One region of the Nocardiopsis sp. LDBS1602 genome, then DNA from elsewhere that is predicted to be linked to it. Evidence: predicted binding sites of a transcription regulator. Region 1 holds the regulator's gene; each other region holds the start of a gene.
What was found. Region 1 encodes LexA, which represses DNA repair genes until DNA is damaged. Its sites were predicted from a motif close to TCGAACANNTGTTCGA; they were not measured.
Positions count from the first base shown of each region.

Region 2: a site for LexA is predicted at 2,642-2,657, ahead of recA (recombinase RecA). Genes of this name have one in related genera too.
Region 3: a site for LexA is predicted at 2,567-2,582, ahead of ruvC (crossover junction endodeoxyribonuclease RuvC). Genes of this name have one in related genera too.

Region 1 is NZ_JAYLVW010000004.1:76,411-83,769, reverse strand. Features, by position in the region: gene leuS (leucine--tRNA ligase) at 1-1,612, shown strand, start outside; gene U9J66_RS15535 (hypothetical protein) at 1,696-2,322, shown strand; gene U9J66_RS15530 (hypothetical protein) at 2,319-2,972, shown strand; gene U9J66_RS15525 (alpha/beta hydrolase family protein) at 2,977-4,068, opposite strand; gene lexA (transcriptional repressor LexA) at 4,126-4,800, opposite strand; gene nrdR (transcriptional regulator NrdR) at 5,502-6,029, shown strand; gene U9J66_RS15510 (vitamin B12-dependent ribonucleotide reductase) at 6,189-7,359, shown strand, end outside.
Region 2 is NZ_JAYLVW010000001.1:1,719,247-1,726,605, forward strand. Features, by position in the region: gene U9J66_RS07805 (S9 family peptidase) at 1-710, shown strand, start outside; gene U9J66_RS07810 (regulatory protein RecX) at 828-1,418, opposite strand; gene recA (recombinase RecA) at 1,411-2,577, opposite strand; gene U9J66_RS07820 (DUF3046 domain-containing protein) at 2,688-2,882, opposite strand; gene U9J66_RS07825 (ATP-dependent helicase) at 3,006-7,359, shown strand, end outside.
Region 3 is NZ_JAYLVW010000001.1:1,524,259-1,531,617, forward strand. Features, by position in the region: gene ruvB (Holliday junction branch migration DNA helicase RuvB) at 245-1,300, opposite strand; gene ruvA (Holliday junction branch migration protein RuvA) at 1,328-1,945, opposite strand; gene ruvC (crossover junction endodeoxyribonuclease RuvC) at 1,994-2,542, opposite strand; gene U9J66_RS06975 (PPOX class F420-dependent oxidoreductase) at 2,702-3,127, shown strand; gene U9J66_RS06980 (YebC/PmpR family DNA-binding transcriptional regulator) at 3,230-3,976, opposite strand; gene pdxT (pyridoxal 5'-phosphate synthase glutaminase subunit PdxT) at 3,973-4,581, opposite strand; gene pdxS (pyridoxal 5'-phosphate synthase lyase subunit PdxS) at 4,726-5,637, opposite strand; gene U9J66_RS06995 (hypothetical protein) at 5,854-6,396, opposite strand; gene U9J66_RS07000 (glycosyltransferase family 4 protein) at 6,414-7,359, opposite strand, start outside.

The DNA.
Region 1 (7,359 bases):
CTACCGCTCCGACGTCGCCAAGCTCTCCGACATCGAGCGTCAGACCACCGAGCGCCCCAAGACCGGTGTGTTCCTGGGCCGGTACGCCGTCAACCCGGTCACCGGCGAGCGCATGCCGGTCTGGGCCGCGGACTACGTCCTGGCCGGATACGGTCACGGCGCGATCATGGCCGTCCCCGCCCACGACCAGCGCGACCTGGACTTCGCCCTGGCCTTCGACCTGCCCGTGCGGGTCGTGGTCGAGACCGGCGAGCCCGACCCGGCCGAGACCGGCGTCGCCACCGCCGGCGAGGGCGTCCTGCGCGACTCCGGTCCGCTGGACGGCCTGTCCAAGGACGAGGCCATCGAGCGCATCATCGAGGTGCTGGCCGAGCGCGGTACCGGCGAGGCCACGGTCAACTACCGTCTGCGCGACTGGCTGCTCTCCCGCCAGCGCTACTGGGGCACCCCGATCCCGATCGTCCACTGCCCCTCCTGCGGCGAGGTCGCCGTCCCCGACGAGCAGCTCCCCGTCACCCTGCCCGAGCTCAAGGGCGCCGAGCTGGCTCCCAAGGGGATCTCCCCGCTGGCCGCGGCCAAGGACTGGGTGGAGGTGGACTGCCCCTCCTGCGGCGGGCCGGCCGAGCGCGACACCGACACCATGGACACCTTCGTGGACTCGTCCTGGTACTTCCTGCGCTACTGCTCCCCGCACCTGGACACCGCCCCCTTCGACACCGAGGCGGTCAACAAGTGGGGCCCCGTCGACCACTACATCGGCGGTAAGGAGCACGCGACCCTGCACCTGATGTACGCGCGCTTCTTCACCAAGGTGCTGCACGACATGGGCATGCTCGACTTCACCGAGCCCTTCGCCCGTCTGACCAACCAGGGGCAGGTCATCAACGAGGGCCGGGCGATGTCCAAGTCGCTGGGCAACGGTGTCGACCTGGGCAAGGAGATCGACGCCTACGGTGTGGACGCGGTCCGCCTGACCATGCTCTTCGCCTCCCCGCCCGAGGAGGACGTGGACTGGGCCGACGTGTCCCCGACCGCGGCCCTGAAGTTCCTCAACCGGGCCTACCGCGTCATGCACGAGGCGGGCGCCGCCGGTACGCCGGGCGCGGACCCCGCCACCGGCGACGTCGAACTGCGCCGGATCACCCACCGCTCCATCGACCAGATCACCGCCCTGATCGAGGACAAGCGCTTCAACGTGGCGATCGCCCGTTGCATGGAGCTGGTCTCGGCCACGCGCAAGGCGATCGACTCCGGCCCCGGAGCCGGGGACCCGGCCGTGCGCGAGGCCGCCGAGTTCGTGGCCGTGGCCCTGTCGCTCTTCGCGCCCTACGTGGCCGAGGAGGGCTGGGAGAAGCTGGGGCACGTGGGCACCGTGGCCGCCGGGAACTGGCCCGAGGCCGACCCGGAGCTGCTGGTCCAGGAGACGGTCACCTGTGTCGTCCAGGTGCAGAACAAGGTCCGCGACAAGCTGGCGGTGGCCCCCGACATCTCCGACGAGGAGCTGGAGCGTCTCGCCCTGGCCTCGGAGAAGGCCCAGGGGTTCATCGGTGACAAGACGGTCCGCAAGGTGATCGTCCGCGCGCCCAAGCTGGTCAACATCGTCGTCGGCTGACGCGCCCGACGGGGGCGGTGGTCGCGACGGTGATCACCGCCCCCTACGGTTGTCCTGAACACGTACTGGGAGGCGGTGGCCGAGTGGGCTCTTCGGCGGCGGGTGGTGGGCTTGGACCCCGACCCTGGACGCGGGCGCTGATCATCGGGGCGGGGGCCGTGCTGCTCGCGGGGGCGGCCGTCGGCGGTGGTCTCGTACTCGCCGGGGACGATCCCGACCGGCCCGACGGGGACGACGCCCTCGCCTCGGCGCCCACGTGCGCGTCGATCCCCGAGGACGCGGTGCTCTCGGCCCTTCCCGGAGCGACCCCCGAGACCGAGGGCCACGGCCCCCTCGCCGGCGGGGAGAGCAGCACGTGCGTGTGGACCTCCCTGGCCCCCGACGGAGAGGGGCGGGGTTCCCTGCGTGTGGACCTGTCCGCGCGCTTCACCGACGCCTCCGCCGAACCCGTGGTCACCGGCGAGCGGGCGGCGGTCCTGGCCCGTGACGCCGCCGTCCCGGTCCGCGGGGAGCAGGTCGACCTGGCCGGAGGAACCGAGGCCGGGGTCTGGCGCGGACGACTGCCGGGCACCGCCGAACTCGCCTTCCAACGCGACAACATGCTGGTCCGGGTCTCCTACGTGGGGGAGGCCGACGGGGAGCCGGTGTCCTTCGGCAGGGCACGCGACACGGTGGTGGACTTCGCGGCCCGGCTGGAGGAGACCCTGTGAGCGTTCCCCCGTACGGGGCCGCCGACCCGGGGACACCGCCACCGCAGAGCCGTGTGTTCGCCACCACCGCCCTGGTGGTCCTGGCCCTGGTCGTCCTGGCCGCCTCCGGTCTCCTGGCCTGGTACCTGTTGACCTCGGGGGGTGAGCGCGGAGACTTCGAGGCCGCCCCCGAATGCGGGATCGGGCGGACCGAGGTCCTCGACGAGATCGTCCCCGACCACCGGCTCGAGGTGGAGGAGACCGTCGGCACCGCTCAGGACACCTTCGGTACCGGCTGGCAGTGCCGCTGGGCCACCCCGGAGGGGGAGGGCGCCTCCGTGCCCGCCGCCGCCACCCTCGTCCTGGTGGCCGCCCCGGTCGAGGGAGGTCCGGACGTCGCCTCCGGCACCCTCTCCTCCACCGCGCAGGGGCACGAGCCCGAACCGGTCGACGACCTGGGGGACGAGGCGCTCCGGTGGGTCGAGACCGGGGCCTTCGAGGTGGGCTGTACCGGGGTGCGGGTCTCCAACCTGTACGTCGAGACCTGCTACACCGCCGCCACCGACTACGAGGCCACCGGATCGGTCGACGGGGAGAGCGCGGCCGAGGACGCCGAGCGTCTGGCCCGTTCGATCGTGGCAGAGCTGCCCGAGGGCACCGCGGCCGACTGAGGGCTCACCAGAGCCCGTCGACGAACCTCTCCAGGGCCGGGGCCACGTCGGGGGAGAAGGGTCGGTCCCCGTCGAGGGCGGCCGCGCCGGGGGAGTCGTCGTACTCGCGCAGGACGTGGTCGGTGCCGGGCAGGTCCACCCGCTCGGCGTCCTCGAACCCGGTCATGAGCCGATCGATCTCGTCCCGGGGGATCTGGGCGTCCTCCTCGCCCCACAACACCAGGACCGGGGTGTCGTCCGGCAGGTCGCGGGCGAGGTCGACCGGGTCGAAGGCGTCGATCCAGGCGAGGAAGTCCTGGTTCTGAGGCGCGAAGATCCCGGTCGGGTCGTACATGTCCAGTTCGTCTCCGGCGCGGACGAGGGCGCGGGCCGTCCGGATGTCGGAGAGGATCATCGCGGCGTCGGACTCGTTCACGGCGCCCTGGGCCTCGGCGGTGCGGACCTGCTCGGTGATCTGTCGGTCGATGACGTCGAGCATGCGGGCCCCGGGCGGGGCGGCCAGCACCAGGGCGGGGTCGGCGTCCTCCAGCACCTCTCGGGCGCGCAGGGCGAACAGGGCGCCTTCGCTGTGGCCGACGATCAGGGTGCGTTCGGGGTCCACCTCGGGCTGGGCGATCAGCTCCTCGTAGGCGGCGGCCATCTGGGCGTCGAAGAGCAGGGGGTCGATGTCCTCGCCCATGGCCTCGACGGTCTTCTCGTCCCAGGTGTCGGGGTCGCCGCTGCCGAACTTGTCGTAGCGCAGGGAGGCCACCCCGGCGCCGGCCAGGACCCGGGAGAGGTTGAGGTTGGTGTCGGCCTCGGGGCGGCCGTCGCTGTTGCCGTTCCGGTTCGTCGGCCCGCTGCCGGAGATGATGAGGGCGCCCGGCACCGGCTCCCCGTCCGGGGATTCGGGGTGGGTGAAGGAGCCTTCGACGGTGAACCCGCCCCCCTCGAAGGTCACGTCGCGGCCGTCGGCGGAGAGCCCTGGAGGTTCGGGCCCCTCGTCGCCGGGGGAGCAGGCGGAGGCGGACAGCGCGACGGCGATCACGGCCGACGTGAGGAGGGTACGTCGGGAGGAACGGTCGGGGAGGGCGGGAACACGGACACGAATGGACACGTTCTTCAGAGTATCGGCCGGTCCGTGGGCCGCGCCCTCCACCGTTCGCGGAGGGGGTCAGACGCGGCGCATGACCGTGACGACCTTGCCCAGGATGGTGGCCTCGTCGCCGTCGATCGGCTCGTAGGCGTCGTTGCGCGGCATCAGACGCACGTGACCGTCGGCCCCGCGGTGGAACACCTTCACGGTGGCCTCGTCGTCCAGCATGGCCGCGACGATGTCGCCGTTCTCGGCGTTGGGCTGCTGGCGGACCACCACCAGGTCGCCGTCGGTGATGGCGGCGTCGGTCATGGAGTCGCCGACCACGGTGAGCATGAACAGACGCCCCTCGCCGACCAGCTGACGGGGCAGCGCCAGGACGTCCTCGACCGACTCCTCGGCCAGGATCGGGCCGCCCGCGGCGATCCGTCCCACCAAGGGCACCGAGGCGGCGCGGGTGGCGTCGGCGGTGAGCTGGTCGTGGGTCAGGCTCTGGCCCTCGTCGCGGCCGGGAACGCACAGTTCCACGGCGCGTGGCCGATTCTGGTCACGGCGCAGGTAGCCCTTGCGCTGGAGCACCTTGAGCTGGTGGGCCACGCTGGAGGGGCTGGAAAGGCCGACCGTCTCGCCGATCTCCCGGATCGAGGGCGGATAACCGCGTTCGCGAACATAACGCTGGATGCAGTTGAGAACGCTCTGTTGGCGCGCGGTGAGTTTGGGGGCGACGGGCGTGACACCGCCCGTGTCACCCACGGGCGAAAGAACGGTGGTGTTTCCGGAGTGATCGGCTCCGGGGTTGTCCTCCGGCACGGCCGGGCCTCCTCGGTGTTCGGTTCGGTCAGGGCCTGTTCGGGTGTCCGGTGCCGGCCCTGCCGACCGGCTGGTCCGCGGGGTGGTGAAACCGGCGTGAAAACAAGGTCAAGATTAGTCGTTGCACACGGTGATATCAAACAAGCGTTCGAGGGTCGTGGAGATATGACCGGGCCTTTTCGATGGACGTTTTCGGGCCCCCTCGATCGGGCGTTCGCGCGTCTTCGTCCGAGGGTGTTCGGCCAATGTCGAAAACGGCTTTCCGGGGGTCGGTCCGAGGGCGGTATGGGGTTCGTCTCGTGGAAGTCGGTCGAGGGTCCGAACGGGCCGGAAAGGCCCGCCTCGTAAGGGGCGGACGCCGCTCCGGCGGATCGCCGGACGGAGGGCGCGCGCCCTCCGCCTCCCGTAGTCTTGACGCCGGTGTCCGGCACCGTCCCGCCCCCGTCTCCACCCCCTCTCAGAGCGCCCCGCGAGGGTCCTCGACGCGAGCCCGGGAACACGCCGTCGTCAAGGTTGCGACCCGCGCTGCGGAGGGCTAGGTTCGACCACAACATCTGGTGTTGCCGATGGGGCTTGCGCCTAGAAGTTGTGGTTAAGTAGACCTACGGGTCGTTGTTCGGGTCGAGGGAAGCAGGTGAACCGGGATGCACTGTCCGTTCTGCCGCCATCCGGACACCCGGGTGATCGACAGCAGGTCCACCGACGACGGCGCGGCCATCAGACGCCGCCGCACCTGCCCGGTCTGCGAACGCCGCTTCACCACGCAGGAGACCGTCCTGCTCATGGTCGCCAAGCGCTCCGGGGTCACCGAGCCCTTCAGCCGCACCAAGGTCATCGCCGGCGTCCGCCGCGCCTGTCAGGGGCGCCCGGTCTCCGAGGACGCCCTCGCCAAACTGGGGCAACAGGTCGAGGAGGAGATCCGGTCCAGAGGCGTGGCCGAGGTCCCCGCCCACGAGATCGGGCTGGCCATCCTCGGCCCGATGCGCGACCTGGACGAGGTCGCCTACCTGCACTTCGCCAGCGTCTATCGGGGCTTCGAGAGCCTGGCCGACTTCGAGGCCGAGATCGCCGGTCTGCGCCGTGACCGAGGGGAGGACCCCTCGAAGCGGGAAGAACCGTCCGAGGGGAACGGATCGCCCCGACCCGCGATCGACACCACAACTTCGGGCTAGCAGTCCGGACGTCCATCGCGACGTCCGGAGCCATCATCCCGGGTGGTCGACCTCACGGCGAGGGAGCACGCCGCCGTGGTCGACCCACCCCGCCACCAGGGACATCCGCGCGGGCATCAGCGTTTCCGCGCACGATCAGTATTTCGGGGAGACTCCGTCATGACGGAAACCACCAGCGGCCCTACGGGACGCAAGGGCAAGGGGTCGCGCAAGGGCCTGAAGATCAAGCGGGTCTTCACGACCGCCGGTACCCACCCCTACGACACGCTGGAGTGGGAGCGTCGGGACGTCGTCATGACGAACTGGCGCGACGGCAGCGTCAACTTCGAGCAGCGCGGCGTGGAGTTCCCCACGACCTGGTCGGTGAACGCGACCCAGATCGTGGCCAGCAAGTACTTCCGCGGCGCGCTCGGCACCCCCGAGCGCGAGTGGAGCCTCAAGCAGCTCATCGACCGCGTCGTCGGGGTCTACACCGACACCGGTCGTAAGAACGGCTACTTCGCCTCCGACGAGGACGCCGAGGTCTTCGACCACGAGCTCAAGTACGCGCTCGCCCACCAGCTCTTCAGCTTCAACTCGCCGGTCTGGTTCAACGTCGGCACCACCTCCGCCCAGCAGGTCAGCGCCTGCTTCATCCTGTCCGTCGACGACACCATGGAGTCGATCCTGGACTGGTACAAGGAGGAGGGGATCATCTTCAAGGGCGGTTCCGGCGCGGGTGTGAACCTGTCCCGCATCCGCTCCAGCAAGGAGCTGCTCACCTCGGGCGGCACCGCCTCCGGTCCGGTCTCCTTCATGCGCGGCGCCGACGCCTCCGCCGGGACCATCAAGTCCGGTGGCGCCACCCGCCGCGCGGCCAAGATGGTCGTGCTGGACGTCGACCACCCCGACATCGAGGAGTTCGTCGAGACCAAGTCCCGCGAGGAGCACAAGATCCGTGCCCTGCGCGACGCAGGCTTCGACGTGGACCTGGGCGGCGCCGACATGTTCAGCGTCCAGTACCAGAACGCCAACAACTCGGTCCGGGTCTCCGACGCCTTCATGCGCGCGGTCGAGACCGAGTCCGACTTCGGTCTCACCTCCCGTACCACCGGCGAGGTCATCGCGACCGTCGACGCCAAGGGCCTCTTCCACCGCATGGCCAAGGCCGCCTGGGAGTGCGCCGACCCGGGCATCCAGTACGACGGCACCATCCAGGACTGGCACACCAACCCCGAGACCGGCCGCATCTCCGCGTCCAACCCCTGCTCGGAGTACCTGTCCCTGGACGACTCCTCCTGCAACCTCGCCTCGATCAACCTGCTCAAGTTCCTGCGCGAGGACGACACCT
Region 2 (7,359 bases), on a different contig from region 1:
AGGAGTGGGGCGTCGTGGACGTGGCCGACTGCGAGGCCGCGGCCCGCGCCCTGGTCGAGCGCGGCGTCGCCGACCCCGAACGTCTCGCCATCCGAGGCCCCAGCGCGGGCGGATTCACCGCTCTCTCCGCGGTGACCGGCGACACCTTCGCCTGCGGGGTCTCCTATTTCGGGGTGACCGACCTCCTGGGACTGACCCGGACCACCCACGATTTCGAGTCGCGTTTCCTGGACAGCCTGGTGGGCACCCTCCCCGGCTTCGTCGAGACCTACCGGGAGCGGTCGCCGATCAACCGGGTCGACGAGATCGACGTACCGGTCCTGCTGCTCCAGGGCCTGGACGACCCGGTCGTCACCCCGGACCAGGCCTTCCGCATGGCGACCGGTCTGGGATCGCGCGGCGTACGGCACGCGCTCCTGGAGTTCGAGGGAGAGGCCCACGGGTTCCGCGGCGAGGAGGCGCGCGTGCGCTCCCTGGAGGCGGAACTCGCCTTCTACGGCGAGGTGTTCGGGTTCGAGACGGACGTGCCGTCCCTGGAATTGAGCACCGTCCCGCCCGAGCCCCGGGTCGAGAGGGCCGAGGCGACGACGGACGAGGCTGTGGGTGAGGACGAGGAGGACGATCTCCCCGTCGCGGAACGACTTCCCGAGGTCACCCCGGCCGCCGGGGTCGACGCCGAGACCGGAGAGCCCGCGCGGCCTCGGGAGTGAGGACGTTCGGGCCCGTACGGGCCCGACGAACCGAGGGCATGTGCTCGGTGGCCGCTTCGGCCCGTGTCCACACGGGCCGGGAGCGCTCGGGCCGCCGCGAGGGGTGGAGCGGCCTCCTCACAGGTCCGGGTCGGCGAGGAGGTCGCTCTCCTCGCCCTCGGCCTCCAGTTCCTCGCGGACGAGGCGATAGGACATCCCCGCCGGATATCCCTTGCGGGCCAAAGCCCCCAGGGCACGTCGGATCCGTACCTCCTGGTCGCGCCCCCGGGTGCCGGCCAGTTTCTTACGGGCCAGGGCCCGAGCGGCCTCCCGCTCGTCCTCGTCGTCGATCTCGGCGACCGCCTCCCGTACGGTCTCCTCCTCCACGCCCCGGGTGCGCAGCTCTCTGGACAGAGCACGACGGGACAGACCACGGCTGTGGTGTCGGGAGGAGACCCACCCGCGCGCGAAGGCCGCGTCGTCGATCAGCCCGGCCTCCTCGATCCGGTCGAGGACCCGCGTCACGACCTCCTCCTCGTAGCCCCGACGGTGCAGGGAACGGTCGAGTTGGGCGCGGGTGCGCGGAGAGTGCGTGAGCATACGCAGGACCAGGTTCCGGGCCTTGTTCTCCATGTCCTCTCCGGACGGGCCCGCGGGCCCGTCCGGGGACTCGTCGGCGTTCACCGGATCCCGTCCGGTGCGGTCGGACGACCGTCGCCGCTCAGGCATCCGTCGCGGGCGCCTTCGCGGTCTTGACCGTCGTCTTCTTGGCCGGAGCGGCCTTGGCGGCGCTCTCCTTGGCCGGTTCGGTCTTGACCTCGTTCTCGGGGCCGGAGGCGCTGTCGTCGCCCGAGGGCACGCCCAGCTTCTCCTTGATCTTCTTCTCGACCTCGTTGGACATGTCGACGTTCTCGCGCAGGAACTTGCGGGCGTTCTCCTTGCCCTGTCCCAGCTGGGTGCCCTCGTAGGTGTACCAGGCGCCCGACTTGCGCACGATGCCGTGCTCGACGCCGAGGTCGATCAGGCTGCCCTCACGGGAGACCCCGACACCGTAGAGGATGTCGAACTCGGCCTGCTTGAAGGGCGGCGCGACCTTGTTCTTGACCACCTTGACCCGGGTCCGGTTGCCGACCGCGTCGGTACCGTCCTTGAGGGTCTCGATCCGACGCACGTCCAGACGGACCGAGGCGTAGAACTTGAGCGCACGTCCGCCCGAGGTGGTCTCGGGGGAGCCGAACATGACTCCGACCTTCTCGCGAAGCTGGTTGATGAAGATCGCGGTGGTACCGGTGGAGTTGAGCGCGCCGGCGATCTTGCGCAGCGCCTGCGACATCAGCCGGGCCTGGAGGCCCACGTGGCTGTCGCCCATCTCACCCTCGATCTCGGCCCGGGGCACCAGGGCCGCCACGGAGTCGATGACGATGATGGAGATGGCGCCGGAGCGGATGAGCATGTCGACGATCTCCAGCGCCTGCTCACCGGTGTCGGGCTGGGAGAGGAGGAGGTCGTCGGTGTTGACGCCGATCTTCTTGGCGTACTCGGGGTCCAGGGCGTGCTCGGCGTCGACGAAGGCGGCGATACCGCCCTGTTTCTGGGCGTTGGCCACCGCGTGCAGCGCGACGGTGGTCTTACCGCTCGACTCCGGGCCGTAGATCTCCACGACCCTGCCCTTGGGCAGTCCTCCGATGCCCAGGGCCACGTCCAGCGCGATGGCGCCGGTGGGGATCGCCTCGATCGGCGGGCGGTCGTCGTCGCCCAGGCGCATGACGGAGCCCTTGCCGAACTGCCGCTCGATCTGCGCGAGCGCTGTTTCGAGAGCCTTGTCTCGGTCTCCAGAAGCCACGGGATTCCCCTGTTGGGTCGATGCTTTCTTCTTCATGATGCGCATGACGCTACGCGCTCGGTACGACAATCGCGACGCTCAACGTCCGCTCTCGGTGCACCCACCCTACCCGAACTCCTGTTCGATTCAGGGCCGGCACGCCGTGCCTTCTCCGTTCAGCGGGCCGTCGCGGGGAGGTCGAACGCGTCGCACACGGCACGCCAGACCTCCTTGGCCGCGATCCCGTCGGCCAGGGCACCGTCGACGGTGCGCGAACCGAGCCCCTCGATCACGTAGTCCTTGGCCAGACTGTGCGCGTAGGCCTCGCCGAACTGCTCGTACATGTTGTTCCAGAAAACGGTGAGTCTCATCGGCCCCAGTATGGGTGATCGCCGCCCCCTCATGGAGGTCGTCCACAGGACGGATCGCGTCGCTTCGGGAGGCGGGCGTGTCCTCGCCCCCGTTCCGTCACCGGTCTTGGGCAGACTGACCGGATGACCGATGTGACCGATCCCCTGGCACCCTTCGGCCCGGCGACGCGGACCTGGTTCGAACGGGCCTTCCCCTCCGGCCCCACCCCGGCCCAGGCCGAGGCCTGGGCCTCGGTGTCCCGAGGCCTGGACACCCTGGTGGTGGCCCCCACCGGTTCGGGGAAGACCCTGTCGGCCTTCCTGTGGGCCCTGGACCGGCTGTCGCACACCCCTGTGCCGGAGGAGCGTTCTCACCGGTGCCGGGTGGTGTACGTGTCCCCGCTGAAGGCCTTGGCCGTGGACGTGGAGCGCAACCTGCGCCGCCCCTTGGCCGGGATCGCGGAGGAGGCCGAGGCGTCGGGCGAGTCGTTGTCCCCGGTGACCGTGGGCGTCCGCACCGGGGACACCCCCGCCCGGGAGCGCCGCGCGTTGGCCTCGCGCCCGCCGGACGTCCTGATCACCACGCCCGAGTCCCTGTTCCTGGTGCTGACCTCCAAGGCCCGGGAGGGGTTGGCGGGGGTGGAGACGGTCATCGTCGACGAGGTGCACGCGCTCGCCGGGACCAAGCGAGGGGCCCACTTGGCGTTGAGTCTGGAGCGGCTGGGCGCCTTGACGGAACGTCGTCCCCTGCGGATCGGTCTGTCGGCCACGGTCCGCCCCCGTGAGGCCGTGGCCGGGTATCTGGGCGGGGCACGGATCGTCGCCCCGCCGGACACTCCGAGGATGGAGCTGAGGGTGGAGGCCCCGGTCCCGGATCTGGACGAGCCGGGCGGCCCGCCCTCCCCGTCCGAGGGGGCGACGTCCGACGCCGGGGCACGAGGGTCGGTATGGCCGCACGTGGAGCGCCGGGTGCTGGACCTGGTGGAGGCGCACCGCTCCACCATCGTGTTCACGAACGGCCGCCGCTCCGCCGAGAGACTGTGCGCCCGCGTCAACGACCTGTACGCCGAACGCGTCGGCGCGACCCTGCCCGTCGAGGAGGTCGCCGCGCTGGTCTCCGGACAGTCGGGGCAGGGCCGGGGAGGAGAGGCCGTCATCGCCAGGGCCCACCACGGGTCGATGTCCAAGGCCGAGCGGGCACGGATCGAGGACGACCTCAAGGCGGGCCGGCTGCGCTGCGTGGTGGCCACCTCCAGTCTGGAACTGGGGGTGGACATGGGCGCCGTCGACCTGGTGGTGCAGGTGGGCGCTCCCCCGTCGGTGGCGAGCGGTCTGCAACGGGTGGGGCGCGCCGGCCACCACGTGGGCGAGGTGTCGCGCGGGGTGTTCCTGCCCACCCATCGAGGCGATCTGTTGGCCTCCGCCGTGATCGCCGGTCGGATGCGCGAGGGCGGGATCGAACGCCTGGAGGTGCCGCGCGATCCGTTGGACGTGCTGGCGCAGCAGATCGTGTCCATGGTGGCGATGGACGACTGGACGGTGACGGATCTGGCGGCGTTGGTACGCCGGGCCTCTCCGTACGCGGACCTGTCCGATCGGGTTCTGGACGCGGTGCTGGACATGGTGTCGGGGCGTTACCCGTCGGACGAGTTCGCCGAGCTGCGCCCCCGTCTGGTGTGGGACCGGGAGGAGGGGATCCTGCGGGCCCGCCCGGGGGCCCAGCGACTGGCCGTGATCGGCGGCGGGACGATCCCGGACCGGGGGCTGTACGGGGTGCACCTGGCATCGGACGGGTCGGGAGGGGCTCCCACCAGGGTGGGCGAGCTGGACGAGGAGATGGTGTACGAGTCGCGGGTGGGCGACGTGTTCGTCCTGGGTTCGTCCTCCTGGCGGATCGAGGCGATCACCGCCGACCGGGTCCTGGTCTCTCCGGCGCCGGGGCGACCGGGGCGGCTGCCGTTCTGGAAGGCCGACACCACGGGGCGTCCCGCCGAGCTGGGCCGCGCGGTGGGGGCTCTCGCGCGTGAGCTGGGTTCCCGGTCGGAGGAGGATGCGCTGACGCTGGCCGGTGAGAGCGGGGCGGGCCCCTGGGCCGCGGAGAACCTCGTGGCCTACGTGGCCGAACAGCGCGAGGCCACGGGCGAGGTCCCCGACGATCGCACGGTGGTGATCGAACGCTTCCAGGATCAGGTGGGCGATTGGCGCGCGGTGGTGCACTCCCCCTGGGGCGCCCGGGTGAACGGGCCGTGGGCGATGGCGATCGCCGCCGGGCTCCGGGAACGGTTCGGAATCGACGCGCGGGTGGTCCACGGTGACGACGGGATCGTGCTGAGCCTTCCGGACGTGGCCGAGGGCGGGATCGGCCGTCTCGGCGAGCTGGTGGACCTGGTGTCCCTGGACCCGGAGACGGTGGAGGGGACCGTCGCCGAGGAGCTCACCGGGTCGGCGCTGTTCGCCTCCCGGTTCCGCGAGTGCGCGGCGCGGGCCCTGTTGTTGCCCAGGCAGAGGCCGGACCGTCGGATGCCCTTGTGGCAGCAGAGGTTGCGGGCCGGGCATCTCCTGTCGGTGGCGGGACGGTACGGATCGTTCCCGATCGTGTTGGAGACGGTCCGCGAGTGCCTGCGCGACGTGTTCGACGTACCGGCGTTGACGGAGCTGTTGACCGACCTCCGGGCGCGACGGATCCGTGTGGTGGAGGTGCGCACCCCGCGGGCCTCTCCTTTCGCCCGGACGTTGTTGATGGAGTACACGGCCGCGTTCCTGTACGAGGGGGACGCCCCCGCGGCGGAGGCGCGGGCCCAGGCGCTCACCCTGGATCCGTCGTTGCTGCGGGACCTGTTGGGCGGCGCGGATCTGCGGGAGCTGTTGGACCCCGAGGTCGTGGAACGCATCGACGGTCTGTTGCAGCGGACCGCCGCCCCGGTGCGGGACGAGGAGGGGACGGCCGACCTGCTGCGCGAGGTCGGACCGTTGAGCGACGAGGAGGCCGAGGCCCGAGGGGTCCGCCGGGAGTGGCTGCTCGATCTGGAACGGGCCGGACGCGCGGTGCGCGCGAGGGTGGCCGGGGTGGAGCGCTGGTGCGCGGTGGAGGACGTGGCCCGTCTGCGCGACGCCTTGGGAGTCCCACCGCCTCCGGGGGTGCCCGAGGCGTTCCTGGAGCCGGTGGAGGCCCCGCTGCTCGACCTGGTCTCCCGGTACGCGCGCACGCACGGACCGTTCACCGTGGAGGAGGCGGCGTCCCGGCTCGGGGCGGAGGACGGCGTGGTGGAGGAGGCCCTTCGGACCCTGGAGGATCGGGGTCGGCTGTCCCGGGGCGGGTTCCGGCCCGGCGGTTCGGGGACCGAATGGTGCGAGGTCGACGTGCTGCGCCGGTTGCGGCGCGGGTCGATCGAACGGTTGCGTCGCGAGGTGGAGCCGGTCGCGCCCGAGGCGTTGGCGACGTTCGTCCCACTGTGGCAGCGGGCCGCTCCGGGCGAGCGGTCACGCGGTCCGGACGCGGTGTTCGAAGCGGTGGAGTCGCTGAGGGGGACCCCTCTGGTGGCGTCGAGCCTGGAGTCCCTGGTGCTGCCCGCCCGTGTGGAGGGGTACGTCCCGGCGGAGTTGGACGCCCTGACCCAGGCGGGAGAGGTGCTCTGGGCCGGCGCGGGGTCGTTGCCGGGCGGGGACGGGCGGCTGATGCTGTTTCCCGCCGAGGACGCCCCGTCGCTGACGCCCGAACCCGTCCCGCCGGAGGAGGGGTCGATGACGGCGACCGTCCTGGAGGTCCTGCGGGGCTCGGGGGCCCTGTTCTTCCGGGACGTCGCCGACCGCGCCGCCCGTGCGTCGGGGGGTGCGTCGGTCTCCGACGCCGACCTGGTGGCGGCCTTGTGGGAGCTGGTGTGGGCCGGATGGGTCACCAACGACACCCTGGCCCCGCTGCGCGCGTCGTCGGGTTCGGGCCCCGTGCCGAGGCGTTCGTCCTCGCGCGGGCGTCGACGTCCGACGTTGCCGACCCGTTCGGGCCCTCCCACCGTGGCCGGGCGTTGGTCGTTGCTGCCCGCCCCCGACCCGGACCCGACCCGGCGCGTACTGGCACGGGTGGAGTCCCGGCTGGAACGCGACGGTGTGCTGGTCAAGGGGCGGCAGGGCCAGGGGTTCACTTCGGACGAGTATCGGGTGCTGCGCTCCCTGGAGGAGGCGGGCCGGGTCCGTCGGGGGTACTTCGTGAAGGGTCTGGGCGGGGCCCAGTTCGCCCTTCCCGGAGCGGTGGACCGGCTGCGCGCCTCGTCCCGCGAGGCGTCGGACGGGGCGTTGGATCCCGTGGTGCTGGCCGCCTCGGACCCGGCGAACCCGTTCGGCGCCGCACTGCCCTGGCCCGAGGCCGCCCGGAGCGGGGAGGGCGGCCGTCCGGGGCGCAGCGCGGGGGCCGTGGTGGTGATCGACGGAGGTCGGCCCACCCTGTACCTGGCGAAGGGCGGGCGGACGGCCACGACGTTCGGGGCCTCTCCCGAGGCGTTGG
Region 3 (7,359 bases), on a different contig from region 1:
CCTGACGTTTCTCGTGGGCGACGGCTGCCGGTTGGGACACCCGCGACGACCACCTTTCGGGCCGCCCCGACCACGGCGGTCGGTTTCCTACCCGGGGTGTACAACGCACCAGGGTGTCAACTCGTTCCGCCGATGTCGAAACGACATCTCACGGGGCGATCCCCGCTCTCGACCGGTTCGCCCAGTTTACGTGGCGGGGGTCACCGACCACCAACCTCCAGGGTTCGACCCGCTAACGGTTCGTTCACGCGGCCCCGGTGTCGGCGGCGTCCTCCACGCGGCCCGCGCCGAAGGCGGCGTCGGGCGGAGGGGTCAGCCCCATGTGCTCCCACGCCTGGGGGGTGGCGACCCGACCGCGCGGGGTGCGGGCCAGGAAGCCGGAACGGACCAGGAAGGGTTCGGCGACCTCCTCGACGGTCTCCGCCTCCTCCCCCACCGACACGGCGAGGGTGGAGAGCCCGACGGGGCCGCCGCGGAACCTGCGCATCAACACGTCCAGGATGGCCCGGTCCAGTCGGTCCAGCCCGAGGGCGTCCACCTCGTACAGGTCGAGGGCGGCCCGGGCGTTGTGGAGGGTGAGGACCCCGTCCCCGCGCACCTCGGCGTAGTCGCGCACCCGGCGCAGCAGCCGGTTGGCGATACGGGGTGTGCCTCGGGAGCGGCCGGCGATCTCCCGAGCGGCCTCGGGGTCCAGGGGAGCGCCCAGCAGTCCGGCCGAGCGGTACAGGATGCGCTCCAGTTCGTCGGCGTCGTAGAAGTCCATGTGCGCCGTGAACCCGAAGCGGTCGCGCAGCGGGGCCGGGAGCATACCGGCCCGCGTGGTCGCCCCGACCAGGGTGAAGGGGGCGATGTCCAGGGGGATCGCGGTCGCGCCGGGCCCCTTGCCGACCACCACGTCGACGCGGAAGTCCTCCATGGCGACGTAGAGCATCTCCTCCGCGGGGCGGGCCATGCGGTGGATCTCGTCGAGGAAGAGGACCTCTCCTTCTTGAAGGGTGGACAGCACCGCCGCCAGGTCCCCGGAGCGTTCGATCGCCGGGCCGGAGGTGATGCGCAGCGGCACGCCGAGTTCGGCCGCGATGATCATGGCCAGGGTGGTCTTGCCCAGCCCCGGGCCACCGGACATGAGGATGTGGTCGGGCGCCCGATTCCGTCGCTGGGCGCTGTGCAGGACGAGGGAGAGCTGTTCGCGGACCCGTTCCTGGCCGACGAAGTCCTCCAACGAGCGGGGGCGCAGCGCCCCCTCCAGTCGACGTTCGTCGACGTCGGCCTCGGGCGAGACCGCCTCGCGTTCGTGCATGTCCGTCGCCTCCTCTCCTGAAGGTCCCTAGATCCGGCTGAGCTTGCGCAGGGCGCTGCGCAGCAGGACCGTGACGTCGTCGGTGTCGGCGGCCTCGTCGGCCACGGCCGAGGCGGCGGCCTCGGCGTCCTTGGCCGACCAGCCGAGGTTGACCAGGCCGGAGACCACCTGGCCGCGCCAGGCCCCGTTCGCCCGGCCGTTCGCCGTGCCCTCGGTCCCGGGCAGGGTGCCGTCGGTGCCGATGGGCGCGTCGAGTTTGCCGCGCAGCTCCAGCACGATGCGCTGGGCCCCCTTCTTACCGATGCCGGGGACCCGGGTCAGGGCGGCGGTGTCCTCGGTGTGCACGGCCTGGCGCAGGCTGTCGGGGCTGTGCACGGCGAGCATGGCCAGGGCCAGTCGGGGGCCCACCCCCGACGCGGTCTGCACCTGCTCGAACACGTGCTTCTCGTCGTCGTCGACGAAGCCGAAGAGCGTGAGGGAGTCCTCCCGCACGACCAGGCTGGTGGCGACGGTGCCCTCGTCGCCCACGTGCAGTCGGGACAGGGCCGACGGGGTGCACTGGACGGTCATGCCGACACCGCCGACGTCGATGACGGCGCTGCCCGCGCCGCGTGCGGCCACCCGGCCGGTGAGGAACGCGATCATCTGTTGTGGGCACCGGGAGGGGCGCCCGTCTCCTTCCTGGGGGCGGTGTCACCGGCCCCGCGCGCGGCGGGCCAGCTCCACCTTGCGGGCGAAGTCCTGTTGGGCCTGGGCGACCCGTGCCTGGGCGCCGCCACGCCAGATGTGACAGATGGCCAGGGCCACCGCGTCGGCGGCGTCGGCGGGCTTGGGAGGTCCGTCGAGTCCGAGGATACGCGCCACCATGGTGCCGACCTGCGCCTTGTCGGCTCGGCCACTGCCGGTGATGGCGGCCTTGGCCTCGCTCGGCGTGTGGGTGGCCACGGGCAACCCCCGGCGGGCGGCGCAGACCAGGGCGAGGCCGCTGGCCTGGGCGGTGCCCATGACGGTGCTGAGGTTGTGCTGGGCGAAGACGCGTTCGACGGCGACCGCCTCGGGCTCGTACTCGTCGAGCCACTCCTCGATCCCGCGCTCGACGGCGAGGAGGCGCTGCGGGAGTTCGGTGTCGGGCGAGGTCCGGATGGCGTCCGCGGACAGCAGGCGCAGGGGGCGTCCGATGGACCCCTCGACCACCCCGATCCCGCAGCGGGTCAGCCCCGGGTCGATCCCCAGCACGCGCACGTGGTCACCTGTTCCCTCGGTCCGTCGAACGTTCGTTCGCACCATGCTAGCGGCGCGTGACGACAGCGCCGTCGCGCACACGCGCGGCCTCGCGGGGAAGGCGACGAAGGCGCGTGTCGGGGTCGGGGTCCGGCACCTCTCCGGACCTAGCGTGAGCTCATGACTTCCATCGAGGATCCCGAGGTCCGTGACTTCCTGCTCCAGGGGACGCGTACCGGCAAGGTCGCCTACACCTCCGCCGACGGCCGTCCGTTGGTGGCACCGGTGTGGTTCGTCATCGACGGCGACGCGCTGGTCTTCAACACCGGGAAGGAGACGGCCAAGGGACGTTCGATCGCGCGTGACCCCCGTCTCACCCTGCTGGTCGACCTGGAGGAGGATCCCTACGGGTTCGTCCAGGTCCAGGGCGAGGCGGAGGTGTCGGAGGATACGGGCGAGCTGCTGCGCACCGCCACCGCGATCGCCCGCCGCTACATGGGGCCCGAACGCGCCGAGGAGTTCGGAAGGCGCAACGGGGTGCCCGGCGAACTGGTGGTGCGGCTGCGTCCCACCAAGGTGATCGCCGCGATGAACATGACCGGCTGAGGGTCGGACGTACGAACGCCTGTGGCCGTCCCCGGAAAGGGGTACGGCCACAGGCGTCACCGGCCCCCGGGCCAGTCGGTCACCGCGATCGAGCGGCCGGGCTCAGAGCTCGGCCATGACCTCGTCGGGGATGTCGGCGTTGGTGAAGACGTTCTGGACGTCGTCGGAGTCCTCCAGGGCGTCCACGACGCGCAGGACCTTCTTGGCGGTCTCGGCGTCGACCGGGACCTCCATGCTCGGCAGCCAGTTGGAGTCGGCCGAGTCGTAGTCGATGCCGGCCTCCTGGAGCGAGGTGCGCACCGAGACCAGGTCGGTGGCCTCGCAGATGATCTCGAAGGAGTCGCCGATGTCCTCGACCTCTTCGGCGCCGGCCTCCAGGACCGCCATGGTGACGTCGTCCTCGTTGGTGGCCTCCTTGGGCACGATCACGACGCCCTTGCGGTTGAACAGGTACGACACCGATCCGGCGTCGGCCATGTTGCCACCGTTACGGGTGACCGCGACGCGCACCTCGGAGGCCGCGCGGTTGCGGTTGTCGGTGAGGCACTCCACGAGCAGGGCCACACCGCCGGGGGCGTAGCCCTCGTACATGATGGTCTGCCACTCGGCGCCACCGGCCTCCTCGCCGGAGCCCCGCTTGCGCGCGCGTTCGATGTTGTCGGCGGGGACCGAGTTCTTCTTCGCCTTCTGGATGGCGTCGTAGAGCGTCGGGTTCCCGTCGGGGTCCCCACCACCGGTACGCGCGGCCACCTCGATGTTCTTGATCAGCTTGGCGAAGAGCTTGCCGCGCTTGGCATCGATGACGGCTTTCTTGTGTTTGGTGGTGGCCCACTTGGAGTGGCCGCTCATGCGTGTCCTTTCACGATGTCGACGAAGAGGCGATGGATGCGCGTGTCGCCGGTGAGTTCGGGATGGAAGGACGTGGCCATCAGGCCGCCCTGTAGTACGGCGACGATCCTACCGGCCTCGCCTGGACCGGGTACGCGTCCGAGGACGGTGACCTCGGGTCCCACCCGTTCCACCCAGGGCGCCCGGATGAAGACCGCGTCGAAGGGCTCGTCCCCGATCCCGTCGATCCGCACACCGGTCTCGAAGGATTCGGTCTGACGTCCGAAGGCGTTGCGTCGGACCGTCATGTCGATCCCGCCGACGGTCTCCTGGTCGGCCGTGCCGCCGAGGATCTCGTCGGCGAGCATGATCATGCCCGCGCAGGTGCCGTAGGCGGGCATCCCGGCCGCGACGCGCTTGCGCAACGGGTCGATCAGGCCGTACCTGCGGGCGAGTTTGGACATGGTGGTGGACTCGCCACCGGGGATGATCAGCGCGTCCACGGAGTCCAGGTGCTCCGGGGACAGGACCTTCCCGGTGGATACGCCCAATGTCTCCAGGACGGCGACGTGCTCGGCGACGTCGCCCTGGAGGGCGAGGACACCGATGGTGGGTGCGGCGGTCAAAAGCGGCCTCACTCGGCTGACGGAAGGGGACCATGGTACTGGCGGGGAGGGTGTACGGGAACGGCCGAGGGCCGGGAGAGCGTGGTCGCACCGCTCTCCCGGCCCTCGGACACGGGGCGGGGGCGAGGCCGAAGGGGCCTCGCGTCACCAGCCGCGTTCGGCGTAACGCTGGGAGTCGGACAGGTCGTCCAGGTTGATGCCGACCATGGCCTCGCCCAGGCCGCGGGAGACGCGGGCGATCACGGCGGGGTCCTCGTAGTGCAGGGTGGCCTGCACGATGGCGTCGGCGCGCTTGGCCGGGTCGCCGGACTTGAAGATGCCGGAGCCGACGAAGACGCTCTCCGCTCCGAGCTGACGCATGAGGGCGGCGTCGGCCGGGGTGGCCACACCGCCGGCGGAGAACAGCGGCACCGGCAGCTTGCCGAGACGGGCCACCTCCTTGACGATCTCGTAGGGGGCGCGCAGCTCCTTGGCCGCACCGAAGAGCTCGGGCTCGTCGAGGGTGCCCAGGCGCTTGATCTCACCGTTGATGGAGCGCATGTGGCGGGTGGCCTCGACGACGTTGCCGGTGCCGGCCTCGCCCTTGGAGCGGATCATCGCGGCGCCCTCGGCGATCCGGCGCAGGGCCTCGCCCAGGTTGGTCGCGCCGCAGACGAAGGGAACGGTGAACGCCCACTTGTCGATGTGGTAGGCCTCGTCGGCGGGGGTGAGGACCTCGGACTCGTCGATGAAGTCCACGCCGAGGGACTCCAGGACCTGGGCCTCGACGAAGTGCCCGATGCGGACCTTGGCCATGACCGGGATGGAGACCGCCTCGACGATGCCGTCGATCATGTCCGGGTCGGACATGCGGGCGACGCCGCCGTCCTTGCGGATGTCGGCGGGGACCCGCTCCAGGGCCATGACGGCCACGGCACCGGCGTCCTCGGCGATCTTGGCCTGCTCGGGGGTGACGACGTCCATGATGACGCCGTTCTTGAGCTGTTCGGCCATGCCGCGCTTGACCCGCTGGGTGCCGACGGCGTTGTCGGGGCTGTTCGATGCGTTGTTGGCCACGGTGATGGGCTCCCGTTTTCGTCTGCTGGTTGGCTCGACCCGGCGTCCGGGGCGTGGTCCGTTCGGGTACGGACCGACGACCGCGCATGGGCGGGTGAGGACCCGGCGCGTCCCCTGGAACGACCGACCCACCATCCTAGTTCCACCGGTTTCGGCGCCTTTGACCAGATCGGTGTTGTGCGCGCCCGTTCCACTCCGAACCGGAGCGCGCGGCGTTCACCGCGAGGTCGTACCGCTTCTCCCCGGAGAGGGGCGCGGGGCCCGATCGTCCATCTCGAAGTAGTCCGGGAGCGCGGCGGTCCCGGCCAGACGCAGGAGCCGGACCAGGCGGGAACGGCGTGCGCGTCGGGTGTCGGAGACGGCGTCGTTGTGGAAGACCCTGGCGAGGTGGACCCCGCGCGCGGCGCGCAGGACCTCCTCCCGACGGGCCCGGGTGTCCTCTCCCACACCCTCCACCGGGCGGCCATCGAGGGCGTCGCGCAGGGCGACCGAGAGCGCGCTCTCCACGAGTTCGCGTTCCCCCTCCCCCGCCCGGCTCGCCCGACCGGCGACCTCGGCGAGGGTACGGGCCGAGGCCGGGTCGGGACCTCCGGAGGCGGCCAGGTCGAGTACGGCCGCGGCCCTTCTCAACAGGGCGGCGTCCAGAGCGGCCCACGCGGTCTCCACCCGGTGGTGGAGACGGTCGAGGCGGGTGGCCCGCCAGGACAGGTAGAACCCCAGGAGCACCAGGACCAGCAGGGCGCCGGCCACGACGGCCACGAAGAAGACGTCGTCGGTCAGGGCCGCTCACCCCTGCGCAGCAGGGCGGAGGCCCAGCGGCCTCCTCCGGTCCGGACCCCGCCGGAACGCTCCTGTCCCAGCACGGTCTCGTACACGTGCGCGATGTCGGCGGCGACGGTCTCCCAGTCATAGGCGCGCACCGCGTCCCGGGCCGCGCGGGACAGGCGGTCCCGTCGCCTCGGATCGTCGAGGAGCGCCGCGGCCCGATCGGCCAGATGGTCGGGGTCTCCGGCCCGGAAGAGCTCCCCCGCCCTCCCCCCGTCCAGGACCGCGCCGAAGGCGGGGATGTCGCTGGCGACGATGGCCGCTCCGGCGGACATCGCCTCGGTGAGGACGATGCCGAAGCTCTCTCCACCCAGGTTGGGGGCGCAGAAGACGTCCGCGGAGTGGTAGGCGCGGACCTTGTCCGCCTCGTCGAGACGACCGAGGAGGACCACGCGTTCGCGCAGGTCGTCGGGGACCCCGGACAGGTCGGCCCGGCCGGGTCCGGCGACGAGCAGCCGCAGGCCGGGCCGGCCCCGGGCCAGTCGGCTGAAGGCCTCCAGCAGGACCCCCAGTCCCTTGCGCGGTTCGTCCAGCCGGCCCAGGAAACCGATGGAGCCGCCCTCCCCCGGCCAGCCGGGCAGGGGCTCGGCGTGGGCGAAGCGTCGAACCGAGACCCCGTTGGGGATGAGCACGGCGTCTCCCCCCAGATGTTCGACGAGGGTGCGACGGGCCGCCTCGGAGACGGCCACCCGGGCGTTGATCTTCTCCAGAGCCGAGCGCAGGGCGGTGGAACCGGCCGTCATCGCGCGCGACCGGGGGTTGGAGGTGTGGAAGGTCGCGACGATGGGGCCGTCAGCGGCCCAGCACGACAGCAGGGACACACTGGGGGCGGCGGGCTCGTGGATGTGCAGGACGTCGAAGCGGCCCTCCGCGATCCAGCGACGGACCCGGGACGCC